Regions from separate parts of the Rummeliibacillus sp. GQ308 genome, predicted to be linked through region 1. Evidence: a T-box and tRNA genes for the amino acid it is inferred to sense, from the RefSeq annotation. Region 1 holds a T-box; the other holds one or more tRNA genes.
The links. A T-box is a leader RNA that pairs with one kind of tRNA and senses whether it is charged. The one in region 1 lies ahead of alaS (alanine--tRNA ligase), so its partner is inferred to be a tRNA-Ala.
Positions count from the first base shown of each region.

Region 2: it encodes a tRNA-Ala, which carries the amino acid that the T-box ahead of alaS (alanine--tRNA ligase) is inferred to sense. The anticodon was not compared.

Region 1 covers NZ_JCAXDQ010000001.1:1,049,671-1,057,237, forward strand. The annotation lists gene recD2 (SF1B family DNA helicase RecD2) at 1-1,807, shown strand, start outside; T-box leader at 1,875-2,080, shown strand; gene alaS (alanine--tRNA ligase) at 2,124-4,787, shown strand; gene AC6CHJ_RS05025 (IreB family regulatory phosphoprotein) at 4,861-5,127, shown strand; gene ruvX (Holliday junction resolvase RuvX) at 5,130-5,549, shown strand; gene AC6CHJ_RS05035 (DUF1292 domain-containing protein) at 5,559-5,846, shown strand; gene AC6CHJ_RS05040 (DUF1292 domain-containing protein) at 5,971-6,264, shown strand; gene mltG (endolytic transglycosylase MltG) at 6,343-7,458, shown strand.
Region 2 covers NZ_JCAXDQ010000001.1:1,821,083-1,828,649, forward strand. The annotation lists gene AC6CHJ_RS09080 (transglutaminase domain-containing protein) at 1-574, opposite strand, end outside; gene trhA (PAQR family membrane homeostasis protein TrhA) at 977-1,618, opposite strand; gene AC6CHJ_RS09090 (ZIP family metal transporter) at 1,714-2,439, opposite strand; gene AC6CHJ_RS09095 (CHY zinc finger protein) at 2,548-2,862, shown strand; gene AC6CHJ_RS09100 (P-loop nucleotide/nucleoside kinase family protein) at 3,130-3,663, opposite strand; tRNA gene AC6CHJ_RS09105 (tRNA-Ala) at 3,799-3,871, opposite strand; gene AC6CHJ_RS09110 (cation:proton antiporter) at 4,000-5,139, opposite strand; gene AC6CHJ_RS09115 (AAA family ATPase) at 5,270-7,567, opposite strand, start outside.

The DNA.
Region 1 (7,567 bases):
GCTACAAATCACCGGCAACCATCCCGACCGCATCAAAGCCTCTATACTTCACTTGTTAAACACTGCCTCATTATCAGAAGGGCATGTTTTTTTAGATGCAAGAGAAATTTTGCCTGCTTCCAAGGCGATGCTTGAATCGAGTCAGTCATGCACGATTGAATACGATGATATTTCCCAAGCAATAATTGAACTAGGCGAGAATGGCAAAGTTTGCGGTGAAGAAACAAGAGTTTATTTGCCGTCTCTTTATTATTCTGAAATAGGCATTGCTTCAAAGATTACAGAGCTAGCTCAAAAAAACGAAGAGCACTCATCTTTTCCTTCTTCTGAGATAAGGAAAGTAATTGGTGAAGCAGAAGAGCGCTTTGGTGTTACATATGCAGATACACAAGTAAAGGCAATTGAAACGGCTATTAATTCAGCTGTAATGATTTTAACGGGGGGCCCCGGAACGGGGAAAACAACAGTTGTCAGGGGAATAGTGGATGTCTATGCAGAACTTCATGGGCTCTCGCTAAACCCTAAAGATTATGCAGAGAAAGAAGAGGCCTTTCCAATCGTTCTAGCGGCTCCTACAGGTAGAGCTGCCAAGCGCTTAAGCGAATCAACGGAACTGCCTGCAATGACTATTCATCGCTTGTTAGGTTTCACGGGTCAAGAAAAGGAAGAAGATGTGGAGCGAGAAGTAATGGGGCGGCTTATTATAGTCGATGAAATGTCAATGGTTGATACATGGCTCGCACATCAACTTTTGAGGGCATTGAATGATGACTGCCAAGTAATATTTGTAGGCGACCAAGACCAACTTCCGCCGGTAGGTCCAGGACAGGTTTTAAAGGATCTGCTTGCCTCAAAAGCCATTCCAACAGTGGAGTTAACAGATGTTTATAGGCAATCAGAAGGGTCATCAATAATTCAGTTGGCACATGAAATGAAACGTGGTACTGTCCCTCAAGACTTGATGGTGAAAACAAGTGACCGTTCATTTATACGTGCAACCCAAGATCAAATTGCAGACGTTGTAGGGCAAGTGGTCAAGAGTGCTATTAATAAAGGTTTTTCTATTCATGACGTCCAAGTGCTCGCACCAATGTATCGTGGCAATGCGGGCATTGATGCAATGAACAAAATGCTACAAGAATTACTAAATCCCAAAAAAAACCAAAAGACAAAAGAGATTGCCTTTGGTGATACGATTTACCGGATTGGCGATAAAGTGCTACAACTTGTTAATCAGCCAAATAACAATGTGTTTAATGGCGATATGGGTGAAGTCATTTCAATTGTGAAGGCAAAAGAAACGATTGAAAAAACGGATTTAATGGTTGTATCGTTTGATGGCATTGAAGTAACGTATCAAAAAAGTGATCTAAATCAGGTAACGCTTGCGTATTGCTGCTCCATTCACAAATCGCAAGGAAGCGAGTTTCCGATGGTTATAATGCCAATAGTCCGCGGTTATTCCAAAATGCTTCGGAAAAATTTGCTATATACAGGTATTACAAGAGCTAAAAATTTTCTTATTCTATGTGGCGAGCCAGACACATTTGTGTATGGCTTTCAAAAAACAGATGATATGAAACGCCATACCTCACTTGTAGAGCGTTTATCATTGGATGAGACAACTGAAATCAAATCGCTAGAAGAAAAGAATGATACAAAAACGGAATCAACTGAGAAAGAAGCAATACAATCAGTAGAGGACAAGTTACCTGTTGCTTTAACGCTAGATAATTATTCAGGCATTCATCCAATGATTGGAATGGCGGGCATTAGCCCTTATGATTTTATGAATAATGAGAATTGACAGAAGTAAAAGCATTTCTTAAAATAAGTAAGAGTTATCCTATTTAAACAAGATTGATCTCTAATACTGCAATACGTTGAAGGAAAAAAGTACTTGTTGGTCCGTGTACAGAAAGAGGTTCCTAGGCTGTGAGAACCTTCACTACCCAATTTGGAAAAGCTATTCCTGAGTGTAGCCAAAAACTACCGTGTGCCGCGTTAAGGTAATTAAGTGATAATAGCAAAAGCTATTATAATTAGGGTGGTACCGCGAATAGAAACCTTCGTCCCTGTTACAGTGGATGGGGGTTTTTTTATATATAAAAGGAGGAAAATTAATGAAAACATCAGCAGAAATTCGTCGCAAGTTTATCGAATTCTTTGAAGAGAAAAAACACAAACAAGAACCTAGTATGCCGCTTGTGCCAATTAATGACGCGTCATTACTATGGATCAATTCCGGAGTAGCAACGTTGAAAAAATATTTTGATGGCTCAGTGATCCCTGAAAATCCACGTATTACAAATGCACAAAAAGCAATACGTACGAATGATATTGAGAATGTCGGCAAAACAGCTCGCCACCATACATTCTTTGAAATGCTTGGGAACTTCTCTATTGGTGATTACTTTAAAAAAGAAGCTATCCACTATGCGTGGGAGTTCTTAACAGATCCAAAATGGATGGGCTTTGAAGGTGAAAAATTGTCCATTACCATACATCCGGAAGATAATGAGGCCTATACGATTTGGAAAGACGAAGTTGGTATTCCAGAAGAACGCCTAATTCGTTTGGAAGGGAACTTCTGGGATATTGGAGAAGGTCCTAGTGGCCCTAACTCAGAAATTTTCTACGATCGCGGAGAGAAATACGGCAACGACCTAAAAGATCCAGAATTATATCCGGGCGGTGAAAATGAGCGCTATCTAGAAATATGGAATCTTGTTTTTTCTCAATTTAATCATAATCCAGATGGCACATATACACCTCTGCCAAAACAAAACATTGATACAGGTATGGGCCTAGAACGTATGGCTTCAGTTGTTCAAGATGTGCCAACTAACTTTGATACAGATTTGTTTATGCCAATTATCGAGAAAATTGAAGAATTTGCAAATCGTAAATACAAACGCCCAAATGAAATCGATTTAAATGAAATCTTTGGCAGCGAGGAAGATATAAACACGCCATTCAAGGTCATTGCAGACCACATCCGGACAGTGGCATTTGCAGTTGGTGATGGAGCATTACCTTCAAATGAAGGTCGTGGTTATGTGCTTCGCCGTTTACTTCGCCGTGCCGTACGATATGCAAAACAAATAGGTATCGAAAAACCATTCATGTACCAACTTGTACCAACAGTTGGTGAGATCATGGCTGACTTCTATCCAGAAGTGAAAGAAAAAGCGGAATTTATCGCTCGCGTTATTAAGAACGAAGAAGAAAGATTCCATGAGACATTACATGACGGCCTTTCTATCTTCAATGAAGTGGTAGAAGCCCAAAAAGCGAACGGACAAACAAGCATTCCTGGAGCAGATGCATTCCGTTTATATGATACCTACGGCTTCCCAGTCGAATTGACAGAGGAATATGCAGAAGAAGTAGGCATGACAGTGGATGTTGAAGGTTTCGAAGCAGAAATGGAAGTTCAACGTGAACGTGCTCGTAATGCACGCCAAGATGTCGATTCTATGCATGTCCAATCAGAAGTACTTGCAAACCTAACAGAGGCAAGCACATTTGTGGGTTATGAAACTCTTGAGACAAACACAACAATTGCGGCAATGGTAGTAAATGGACAAATCGAAAAAACAGCTTCAGAGGGTAATGAAGCACTAATTATTCTTGCTGAAACACCTTTCTATGCTGAAATGGGTGGGCAAATTGCTGACCATGGTTCAATTAGCAACGATTCATTCAATGCATTTGTAAAAGATGTCCAAAAAGCGCCAAATGGCCAAGCATTGCATACAGTTATTGTTGAATCTGGCGAAATGCATGTAGGTGAAGATGTATTTGCACAAGTTGATCGCACAGAACGTAACTTGACTGTGAAGAACCATACAGCAACACATCTATTGCAACGCGCACTAAAAGATGTGTTAGGCGATCATGTAAGCCAAGCGGGTTCATATGTAGGACCAGACCGTCTTCGTTTTGACTTCTCACACTTTGGCGCTGTTACTAAAGAAGAGTTAGAAAAAATAGAGCAGATCGTTAACGAAAAAATCTGGGATGACATCGCAGTAGTTATTCAGGAGATGCCAATTGCGGAAGCGAAAGAAATTGGTGCAATGGCTTTATTTGGTGAAAAATATGGTGATGTCGTGCGCGTAGTACAAGTGTCCGATTATTCTATTGAACTATGCGGTGGTATCCATGTTAAACGTTCTTCAGAAATTGGATTCTTTAAAATTATGTCAGAAAGCGGTATTGGTGCAGGCACTCGACGTATTGAAGCTGTAACAGGCAAAGCTGCATATCAAGCAACGAAAGAAGAACAGCATGTTTTAGAACAAGCTGCTAGTTTGCTGAAAGCAAATCCGAAAGACTTAGTCGCACGTGTGGAAAGTCTTCAACAAGAGTTGAAAGAGCAACAACGCGAGAATGCGTCATTATCTGCCAAAATAGCAGGTGCACAAGCTTCAACTATCTTATCATCAGCACAGAAAATCGGCGAAGTAACGGTGCTGGCAACAAAGGTTGAAGCAAAAGACAACAATCAATTACGCCAACTAATGGATGATTTGAAAGCTAAAATGGACCATAGTGTCATTGTTTTAGGCGCAGCATCTGAAGGTAAAGTTATGCTGATTGCCGGGGTAACAAAAGATCTAGCAAACGGAAACTATCACGCAGGCAAGATTGTGAAAGAAGTTGCAGAGATTTGCGGAGGCAAAGGCGGAGGCCGTCCTGATATGGCGATGGCGGGTGCAAAAGATGCTTCTAAATTGGAAGAAGCGTTGGATTCCGTGTATAATTATGTAAAATCTATTTAAAAGGTTTGTTGAATAGGGTATACTAACATAGATACAAGACGTTATTCTACTATTTTAAAGTGAGGTGCCCTGCATGAGTAAGTTTGATCAGACGATGAAATTTAATTTCCCTGAAGAATCGATGGAACAAGAAGTTAGAGAAACCATGCAACGAGTACATGCAGCGCTAGAAGAAAAAGGATACAATCCTATCAATCAAATCGTTGGTTATCTATTATCAGGAGATCCTGCTTATATCCCTCGTCATCAGGATGCACGGAACAAAATTCGTAAACTTGAACGTGACGAAATTTTAGAAGAGTTGGTTAAGTTCTATATTAAAAAGAATAACGAGGCATAATGATGAGAATAATGGGTTTAGATGTTGGCTCCAAAACGATTGGCGTAGCAATTAGCGATGCGCTAGGTTGGACAGCCCAAGGTATCGAAACGGTAAAAATTGATGAGGAAAATAATGAATTCGGCATTGAAAGAATCCAAGAGCTGGTGAATGAGTATGACATTGCTGAATTTGTTGTAGGTTTCCCCAAAAATATGAACAATACCGTTGGACCAAGAGGCGAGGCATCACAGGCTTATGCAAAGCTTTTAGAAGATACATTTTCTAAGCCAGTAACGCTTTGGGACGAGAGATTGACAACAATGGCTGCGGAACGTTTGCTAATCGAAGCGGATGTACGTCGCAAAAATCGAAAAAAAGTCATTGATAAAATGGCGGCGGTTATGATTCTCCAAGGATACTTAGACCGAAAACAGTTATGAGGTGGAATTATGGAAGAATTTGAAGAAAGACATATTACAATTGTAGACGATGAAGGCAATGAGCAACTTTGCGAAGTGCTTCATACATTTGATTCCGAACAATTCGGCAAATCATATGTACTTTACTCTATTATTGGTTCAGAAGACGAAGATGGCACAGTTGAGATCTTCGCATCCTCCTATGAACCATCAGATAATGGAACAGACGGTGAACTTACTCCAATCGAAACAGATGAAGAGTGGGATTACATCGAATCTGTTATTGAAGAGTTGGATGAGGATATTGAACAAGGATAATTGCAGAGAGTTGGCAGTTTAGTTTAAAATAAATGCTCGGCAATATGTATTTATCCAATACAAAAGGAATACTTAAGATGCTACTGAAGTAGACAGCATAAAATATATAGAAGAGGTGACCTAAATGGCACATGAACACGAACATGATCACGAGCACATCGTGGCAGTAGATGAATTCGGTAACGAACAAGTATACGCGGTACTTTATACATTCGACTCTGAGGATTTTGACCGCTCCTATGTACTATATTATAAAGAAGGCGCTGCAGAAGGCGAAGAAGTTGAAATCTTTGCATCTGCTGTTGTCCCAGCTGAAGATGGTGAAGGCGGAGAACTTGTTCCTATTGAAACTGATGAAGAATGGGACATGGTGGAAGAAGTTTTAAACACTCTTGACGCTGAATTTGGCGAAGAGTAATTGTTTGCCTAAGCGGAATGAGCAACTAGCATTCCGCTTTTTTGTGCAGCAAACATCCGTTAAGGAGGAATTACCTACGTGGAAAAGAAGAAAAACCAAGATCAGATCAATAAAATAAAAGAACGGCAGTCTGAAAAAAGGGTTGTACGTAAAATTGTATTAGCTGCATCAGGAGTATTTATTGCACTTGCACTGATTCTTGGGATAAGTATGTATTTTTATGTAAATAATGCGTTAAAGCCAGTAGATGAAAATGCAACTAAAACAGTCAAAGTTAATCTCCCGATCGGTTCATCGATTGATACTATTTCCGAAACCTTGGAGAATAAAAATATTATTAAAAATGCTAAAGTCTTCAAGTATTATACAAAGGTAAAAAATGAATCAGAATTTCAAGCGGGTACCTATAATCTGACTTCTTCTATGACGATCGATGAAATTATCAAAAGTCTGAAAACAGGGAAAGTGTACCGTACGCCAATCTTTACGATTACAATCCCAGAAGGTTTAACTCTTGACCAAATTGCAGAAAAAGTTGAAAAAAGTACAAACTACTCGAAAAAAGAGTTTATGGATCTCGTGAATAGCAAGAAATTCATTAAACAAATGAAAAAAGCGTATCCACGTACCGTTACAAAAGCAATTGACCAAAAAGATATACGCTATCCACTTGAAGGCTACCTATACCCTTCAACATACCCGTATTTCGAAGAGAAGCCGACATTACAGGAAATCATAGAGCCAATGATTGCACAGACCAATGAGGTTATCACTAATTACTCTGGCCAATTGAAGCAAAAACATTTATCTGTTCATAAATTTTTAACATTTGCTTCCCTTTTGGAGAAAGAAGCAACAGCCAAAACCGACCGTGAAACGATTGCTAGTGTCTTTTATAATCGTTTAGAAAGCAAAATGCCACTTCAAACCGACCCTACTGTTCTTTATGCATTAGGAGAGCATAAATCCCGGGTCCTTTATAAAGATTTAGAAGTGAAAAATCCATACAATACGTATAAGATTAAGGGATTGCCACCAGGCCCTATTTCAAACGCAGGTAAGGAATCACTTGAGGCTGCAATAAATCCAGCAACAACAGAATACCTATACTTTGTGTCAGACAAAAACGGTAACAATCATTTCTCTAAAACGTATGATGAACATTTAGGTAAAGTTGAGAAATATATAAAGTAAACTAGGAAAAAGATGCTGAACCGATTTATTGAAATTAGGTTTGAATAACTAAGATAGGAGAAGAGCGGCTCTCGCTTTTCTTCTATTTTTGTGATAAGATAAAGTGTAT
Region 2 (7,567 bases), 770 kb from region 1:
AAAGCAAATCTGCAGCTAATGCGTATCCCTGGCATACTGCTTTATGGTCAAATAATGCAGCATATGCAGAATGACCACCATGAGTTGCATTTTCGCTATACTCAATATGTGAGGCCAAATAGCCATTGATGAAAAATACCTTTTCAAAATCCGTCATCTTCTGAACATGATTATTTTGAATTATTTTTTTTACTTTGTGGTGTATCTTTTTCTCTTGATCTGCAGTAGTTAAATAGAATGTTTTTATTTCGATTTTAGTAAAACCCATAGTGGAAGATATATAGTAAGAGTAACCATCTAAATTACCAAAACCATAATTGCCGACAGAGCTTATTTCTTTGAAAACGCTTTTCAGCTGTTGTTCTGCTTCTTTAGCCTTATAAATGGGGTATTTTGTTTGAATGGTGAAGTGTGGTTTTACTTCATTCAAGTTTTTTAAGATTTCGTGCTTTAATTGCTGCTGAGACTCAACTTTCGGCGTACCACCTGATGCATATACATTTAAATGGATATAATAAATGGCAGCACCTAAAAAAATGAAGATTCCAAGCAATACGGCAAGAAATTTCTTCATATGCTTTCCTTCTTTCAATATTAATAATCTATCAAAAACATATCATTTTAAGTGAATCTATATATTAACTATAATACAAAATCACTAAATTGAAAGAAGCATATTTTGCCACTCTATCCAACGTATTGTCTATGTTATGCAGTATCTTGATATTTGCCACAAGAAAAGATACTGAGACAAGAGTATTTTAGGTATTAAAAAAACCGAACTCTATGTGAAATCAATTTCACATTTGCCGGTTTTTTTTAATAATTTTTCTCTTGAATGTAGTCATAATGAAAAACTTACATAAAATTACGATCAACCGTGTTCCGTTCCATTTAAAATTATTATATAAAGTTCAATTATTCAACATTGGAAGGAGTTAATTTTTTATGTCCCAGCCTCTTGCGCTTTTGAAGTTTATAAATAATCAATAATACACCAATACATCGATGCACTACCTGCTAAGACAAATAAATGCCAAATTGCATGGTTGTAGGGAATTTTATTGTTTTGGTAAAAATAAGCACCGACTGTATAAAAAATGCCACCTGCTAGCAAAATCAAAAATCCCGTCCATGTAATATGTGCAACTAATGGGTTAATAGCAATAACTACAAGCCATCCCATACTTATATAGAATAATAAGGATAGCTTTTTGTAGCGATAGATGAAGAAGCATTTACAGACAATTCCAATACATGTCAGAATCCATTCAATTAGGCAAATGGTTATGCCTAGCTTGCCCCCAACCCCAATTAATGCGATTGGCGTATATGTACCTGCTATGAAAAGATAAATAGAAAAGTGATCTAACTTTGAAAAAATATGCTTATATTTCTTGAATCCGTGAAATAAAGTGGAAGACAGATAAAGAATCATCATTGTTAATCCAAATACTATAAAGCTTGCCATATATATTGATGATGAAACAACATTTGCTTTGTGCATTAACAAAATTAAAGCGGGAATGGAAAGCAAAAACCCTATACCATGTGTGATGACATTCCAAAACTCCTCGTTATGATTATCGTGTTCTGCCATATTTATTGATTCGCTCATAACTTTTCCCCCTTTGTTGTTGCTTGTATAATTATTATGAAAGTTCTTAGGTATATTTCCAACTGCCCAATGTCACTGATTGACTATTACAATTATCATATTGGTGGAAAAAAGAAAAGAAAACTCGCCATGACGAACATACCCAAAATAAGATATTTCAAAACATATAAAAATGAAGTGCGTCCTGCTGCTTCCATTATAATTTCCTTCCAAACTACGCTTATAATCATTCCTATAGAGAAACTAAGAAGAATAGCCCAAAAAATTGGATAGGACGCTCCAATGACACTTCCAAGAATTGCTCCAAGTCCTACTGGAAATGACACTGCTAGCAGAATGAATATGTGTCGTTTAAATGATATCTTTGCAAGTGATATAGGAATAAATATTGCCAGCCCTTCAGGAATATTATGTAAAACAATAGGAAACAGTAATGAACTACTCATTCCAGTTGTTTCGCCGAATCCTAATGACAAACCTAGAGGTAGATTGTGAATTGCTATACTTAAGGCTAAAATAGCTCCTGCCCTACCATGTTGCTCCCTTTGAAAATTCTTTGATTCCATCTCACCGTGCATGAATCCATGCAATACGCTAAACGCAAAAATACCCCAAAATACGCCTATACCAAAAATCATCGCACCACTTAGCTTTAAGCTTTCTGGAATAATTTCGATAAAAAGCAGCCCTAGGAGAATACCTGCGCAAATGCCATTAATAGCAGCCGCTTTTCGTATTGTTCCTTTAAAAATAGTTGCAAGTATACCTCCAACACCAAGACCGCTGGCAGTTGCCAAAAAGCCAATAATTCCTATCCCCATATATCCACCTCCACATTCTGTTAAATATATGGATATAAGCTTCATTTTATTCAAGTTGTTGGAAAGGGATATGTTACAATTGTAGAAAAACTTGAAGGAGATTGTAAATTGCGCGTCTTAGGAAATGTTATTGATCAAGAAACACGGTGTACTCACTATCATACAGTTCTCGATGTCATTGCTATCAAATTTGCTTGCTGCGGCGAATATTATCCTTGTTATAAATGCCATGAAGAAAATGCTGATCATCCGATCCAAAAATGGCCAAAAGAAAAATTTGATGTAGAAGCCATATTATGTGGGGTTTGTAAAACTGAACTCACCATTCATCAGTATATGAATACAAATCACTGTCCTTCTTGCAATGCAAAGTTTAATGACGGTTGTGTAAACCATTACCCAATTTATTTTAATATAGATTGAGAAGTATAGAGTTTTGACAATTTGAAGTGTTCAAACTCATCCTAATATATTTAATGATCCTCTATCCCCTAACAAAAAATGAGGCTTAGTCAAAAATATTTTAACTAATTTAAAAAACCAAACACATGTGAAATTAATTTTCACACATAGTTCGGTTTTTCTTTTTATTATTTTTTTAATTCATTCATATATAGTTTAGAAAGGATAATTTTGTTATTCCTAACTTTTTACAGCTAAAACTAACGACGTCTTGTTAGAAGCATGTCTCTATGTCATTTTATATTTTAGATTGTTTAGAATTTCATTTAATACATATGTAGTGGATGTATTTTTGCTTGTATTTAAAAGGTATTTTTCATCTAAATCTGTCTCTAAAAACTCATCTAGTAAAATTAAGCATCGTTCACCCATTCGATGTTCTGGAATTCGCATATGATCTCTGCTAACCAAAGTCTCTTTATCAGTCCATAAAACCGCATAATAAACCTCTACACTTAAACTTTTCAGGTTTTCACTAAGCCATTCTGCTTCTTGAGGAAAAGTTACATAATCGACAACTACATCATTTCCATAATTCAAAAAATTCTTTGTAAGGGCTAGAATATTGTCCCAAATTAAAGATACCTCTTCTGGACTTTCCCATGGTTTTTTTCTCCCGTTAATGTGCATATGGCTAATGTAGTCACCAGAAATATAAGCACTTTGCTTTAAGATTTTGACGAGTTCCTTAGAAGTTGTTGATTTACCCACTCCTGCTGGTCCTGATACTATAAAGACTTTATTTACTTCCATCTTATTCATTGAAAGAAACTCCTTTTTGAACACGACCTGTAATAATCCTTAATTTGGTTTTTTCTCATCAAACAGCACTAATAATGACTATTTAAAATTTACAGATAATTAATTATAGATTGGTAGGGTTTGAGTAATTCTATATGGAGCATAGCGGGATCGAACCGCTGACCTCTTGCATGCCATGCAAGCGCTCTCCCAGCTGAGCTAATGCCCCCATTTTTATAAATTTATTATAGCTTATTCTCTATGTTTCGAACAAGAGAATATTAACTTGTTATCAGTTAGTCATATTGCATCTATAGTCAAAACGCCCAATCTTATGATTGAGCGTTTTTTTGAATTCTAATTTTCTTGTGATTTCCCAAATATTCCTTTTAGGAGTGGAGGTGTAGCTAATGTTGTAATAACGACAACAATAATCATTGGCGTATAATACTCTGTTGGCAATAGTTTTGAGTCTAGTCCCATTGCTGCAATAATTAATGCTACCTCCCCACGAGATATCATACCTGCTCCTATACCCATTGATGATCGCATAGAAAAGCCTGACATTTTTGCGCCAAGACCAGACCCGATGAATTTCGAAAGAAGCGCAATCAATGAAAATACAAAGATAAGCCATATTTGATTTCCGATACCTGCAAAACTAACGGATAAGCCAATGCTTACGAAGAAAAATGGTACAAATAAGCCATTTGCAATCGGCTCAACCTTTTCCTCAATTTCCTCTTTAAATTTGGTTTGAGATATCGCAATCCCTGCGAAAAACGATCCAATAATCGCTGCAATACCTAAAGAATCTGCGAAATAGGCAAAGCCAAAGCAAATAATTAACGCTCCACTAAGCAATGGCACTGTTACTTTTAATTTTGAAAACAGTCTCAAAAACGCAGGTACAACCCAGATTGATACTAAAATAATGATAGCAAAGAAGATGACTTTTTTACCGATCAACCAAGTAATGCTAACATCAGAGTCCCCAAAGAAACTCATTGCTACTGCCAACAAGACGACGACAATAATATCATCTAAAACTGCTGCACCTAGCAAAGTAGAACCTTCTTTACTATTTAACCAACCAAGTTCTTTTAATGTTTGTACCGAAATGCTGACGGAAGTAGCGGATAAAAGCAATCCTATAAATATAGCTTGCGCTGTTGATAAGCCATAATAAATGGATCCTGCATATCCCAATAAAATAGGAACAATGATACCACCTACTGCAACTAGTAACGCAGCCTTTTTGTTTCGATTTAGATCCGATAAATTTGTTTCAAGCCCCGCCAAAAACATAAGGAGGATAACACCGATTTCACTGAACTGTTTCACAATATCCGTATCGTCAATCCATCCTAATAAAGCAGGTCCAATAACAATACCAATAATAATCTTCCCTAATACAGATGGCTGCCCTAGCCTAACACTCAAATGGCCGGCCAATTTAGTCGCTAGTAATACAAGCACAATTTGTAAAATAAACACATTTTCCCTCCTTGAAAATAAAAAAACACATGGCGGTGCCAGATTGACTGACTCCACCATGTGTTACATTTAAATATTAATTTATACACCTAGTATACTATACTCCATGCCATCTGTAAAAGAATTAGTCTTATTTTACAAGCTGTATACCTTTGATTGCACTTTCCACTTTTACAGCGTTATGCTGGACGATGAAAACCTTGCTATACTTTTCATAGTACCTGTCATCATGTGCTTTAGGTGACAAGATAATAAGCTTGCGCTCTAGTTCTCTAGCATACAATTCAAAAACCTTTTCTTTTCGGTTTTCATCTAATGCACTATCAAATTCATCTAGTATTATATAACCTGGTGTTGTATCTAAATGTTGCAATAAGGTGAGTGCAAATAGGAGTGAGCTTAATGATTCTTCCCCGCCCGATACACCCTTTCCATATTTTCCATTTCTCGCTTTTACACTCACATCTTGTAGCCTTCTGCCATGACCCGCTTTATGCGCCTTTACATATAATTTAAAAATAGCTCGTCCTCGTTTGTCTTCATATCGTTCCCAAATGATTTCGCTTTCAAAGTTAAATAGGCTCATATAGGTTTGGAATTTCTTGTTCAAAGCTTCAACAAGTCCATGGACCGTTGTATCCAACTTATCTTCTTTATCTACTAACAATAGCCTTTTTTCTTCTACTAATTCTTCCATCAAAGCGGCATCAGATTGTTTTTTCTCGTACTCTTCTTTCCGTTTTTTATAGTTTTCTTCGGCTTGTGGATCAACTTCTCCCTTACGTGCATTTTCAAAGGCAACTCGCGCTTTTTCATTTTCCGAGAGCAGTATTGGCATCGACAGGCTAGTATCAATTTGCTTCTGCATTGCTATTTCGTATAAATCAGGAATGAGGTGTTTTAGCTGCTGCAGAAGAATTTCGTAGCGGGTAATTTCCGCTTGATTAGCTTCTATTTTTTCTTCTAAATGTGTTCTATCCTTCTCCACATTAGTCATTTCCCGTTTATTGTCATCTATATCAAACCCTAAATCTCTTATATTGCGGTTAAAATCTCTTGTAAAATCATGCAATGATTGCACTTTAACGTAATACTCTTCTTTACTCGCTCGAATAAGATGTAATTTGTCTAGTATATCTCTTTCTTCTTGTTCTAGGTTGGTTAATTGCTGCTGTTCTTCTTTTAATTCACCAATCCGCGAATAAATATCAAGTTGTTGCTCTAGAAATTGCATGCGATGCACTATAAATGCGAACTCTTGATGTAGATGTATTATTTTCTCTTGTACATCCTCTGATTGTTTTTGCTGTTCTTCCAGCTGCTTGTTTATTTCTGCAATAAGCTTTACTTTATCGTTTCGTTGGTCTAGCTCTAAATTGAATGCTTCTGCTTTTTTTACATCTTTTAATACACTTTGCAAGTCACCAATTTCTTTTTCATATTTGGCTAAATTGACTTTGATCTCGAATTTTTTTTGTTGATTATTTTCGAATCTTTTTTGTAATAAAATCAATCTTTCTTCTGAAGATCTCGTACTAAGAATGAATGTATTCTTTTCCTGACTCCCTCTGACGCCTCGTGCATCTTCAATACCATTCTTCTTCAAGAGAGGGGTGGTTTGTAAAAATTGATCCACCCAAAAAAGTACTTTTGATGCTAAAATCACTTCTTGCTCTTTGAGTCCCTTTTTTATTTTTAATTTTATTGTCGGCAAACTGTCTATAAACTTAGTTGGTATGATGGATGGCAAAGGCACATGGTATAAATCATTCGCGGGCTGACATGTCCTTGCCATGTAAAATATAGTGTATTTAATAGGGTCAAGTACTATTTCATCTTTCAAAGTTGCACGTTCATCCAACTCAACTAAATCTCTCAATGTATAGGCAGTGATTCCTTGCTTCCTAAGGGTTGATATTGCATCTAATTGGCGACGGGATAGCATTTTATCTTGTTTTAGCAATTTAATTTCTTCAGTCAACATTGTTTCTGCTTCTTCAATTCTTGGCAATTCTTTTGCTAAGTCATTATATTCCTTTTTATTCTCCAACAGCTTTACTTCTACTTGATGGCTGCTTATGTAAAGAGATAATATATTTTGATAGTCGTCTTCTCGCTCATCAAGAGACTGTATCGATAATTCTTCTTGTACTTTTCTATACTGTAAGTCGTTGATTATCCTGGAATGAAGCCTTTTTTCATGTACGAATGAATCGATATCTTTAGTCAGCTGTTTCTCTCGTATTTTACACTTGTCCATTTCTACGACTATTTCTTCTTCGGTATACATCATTTTTTTTCGGAGTTGTTCTGTGTCTTTCAATTTTTCTTGCAATCGTTGAATTTGTTTTTTTATAACTTCATTTTTTTGATTTAGCTTTTTTTCACTGTTCTTCAATTGTTGAATGTATTGCTCCGCTTCGTTCAG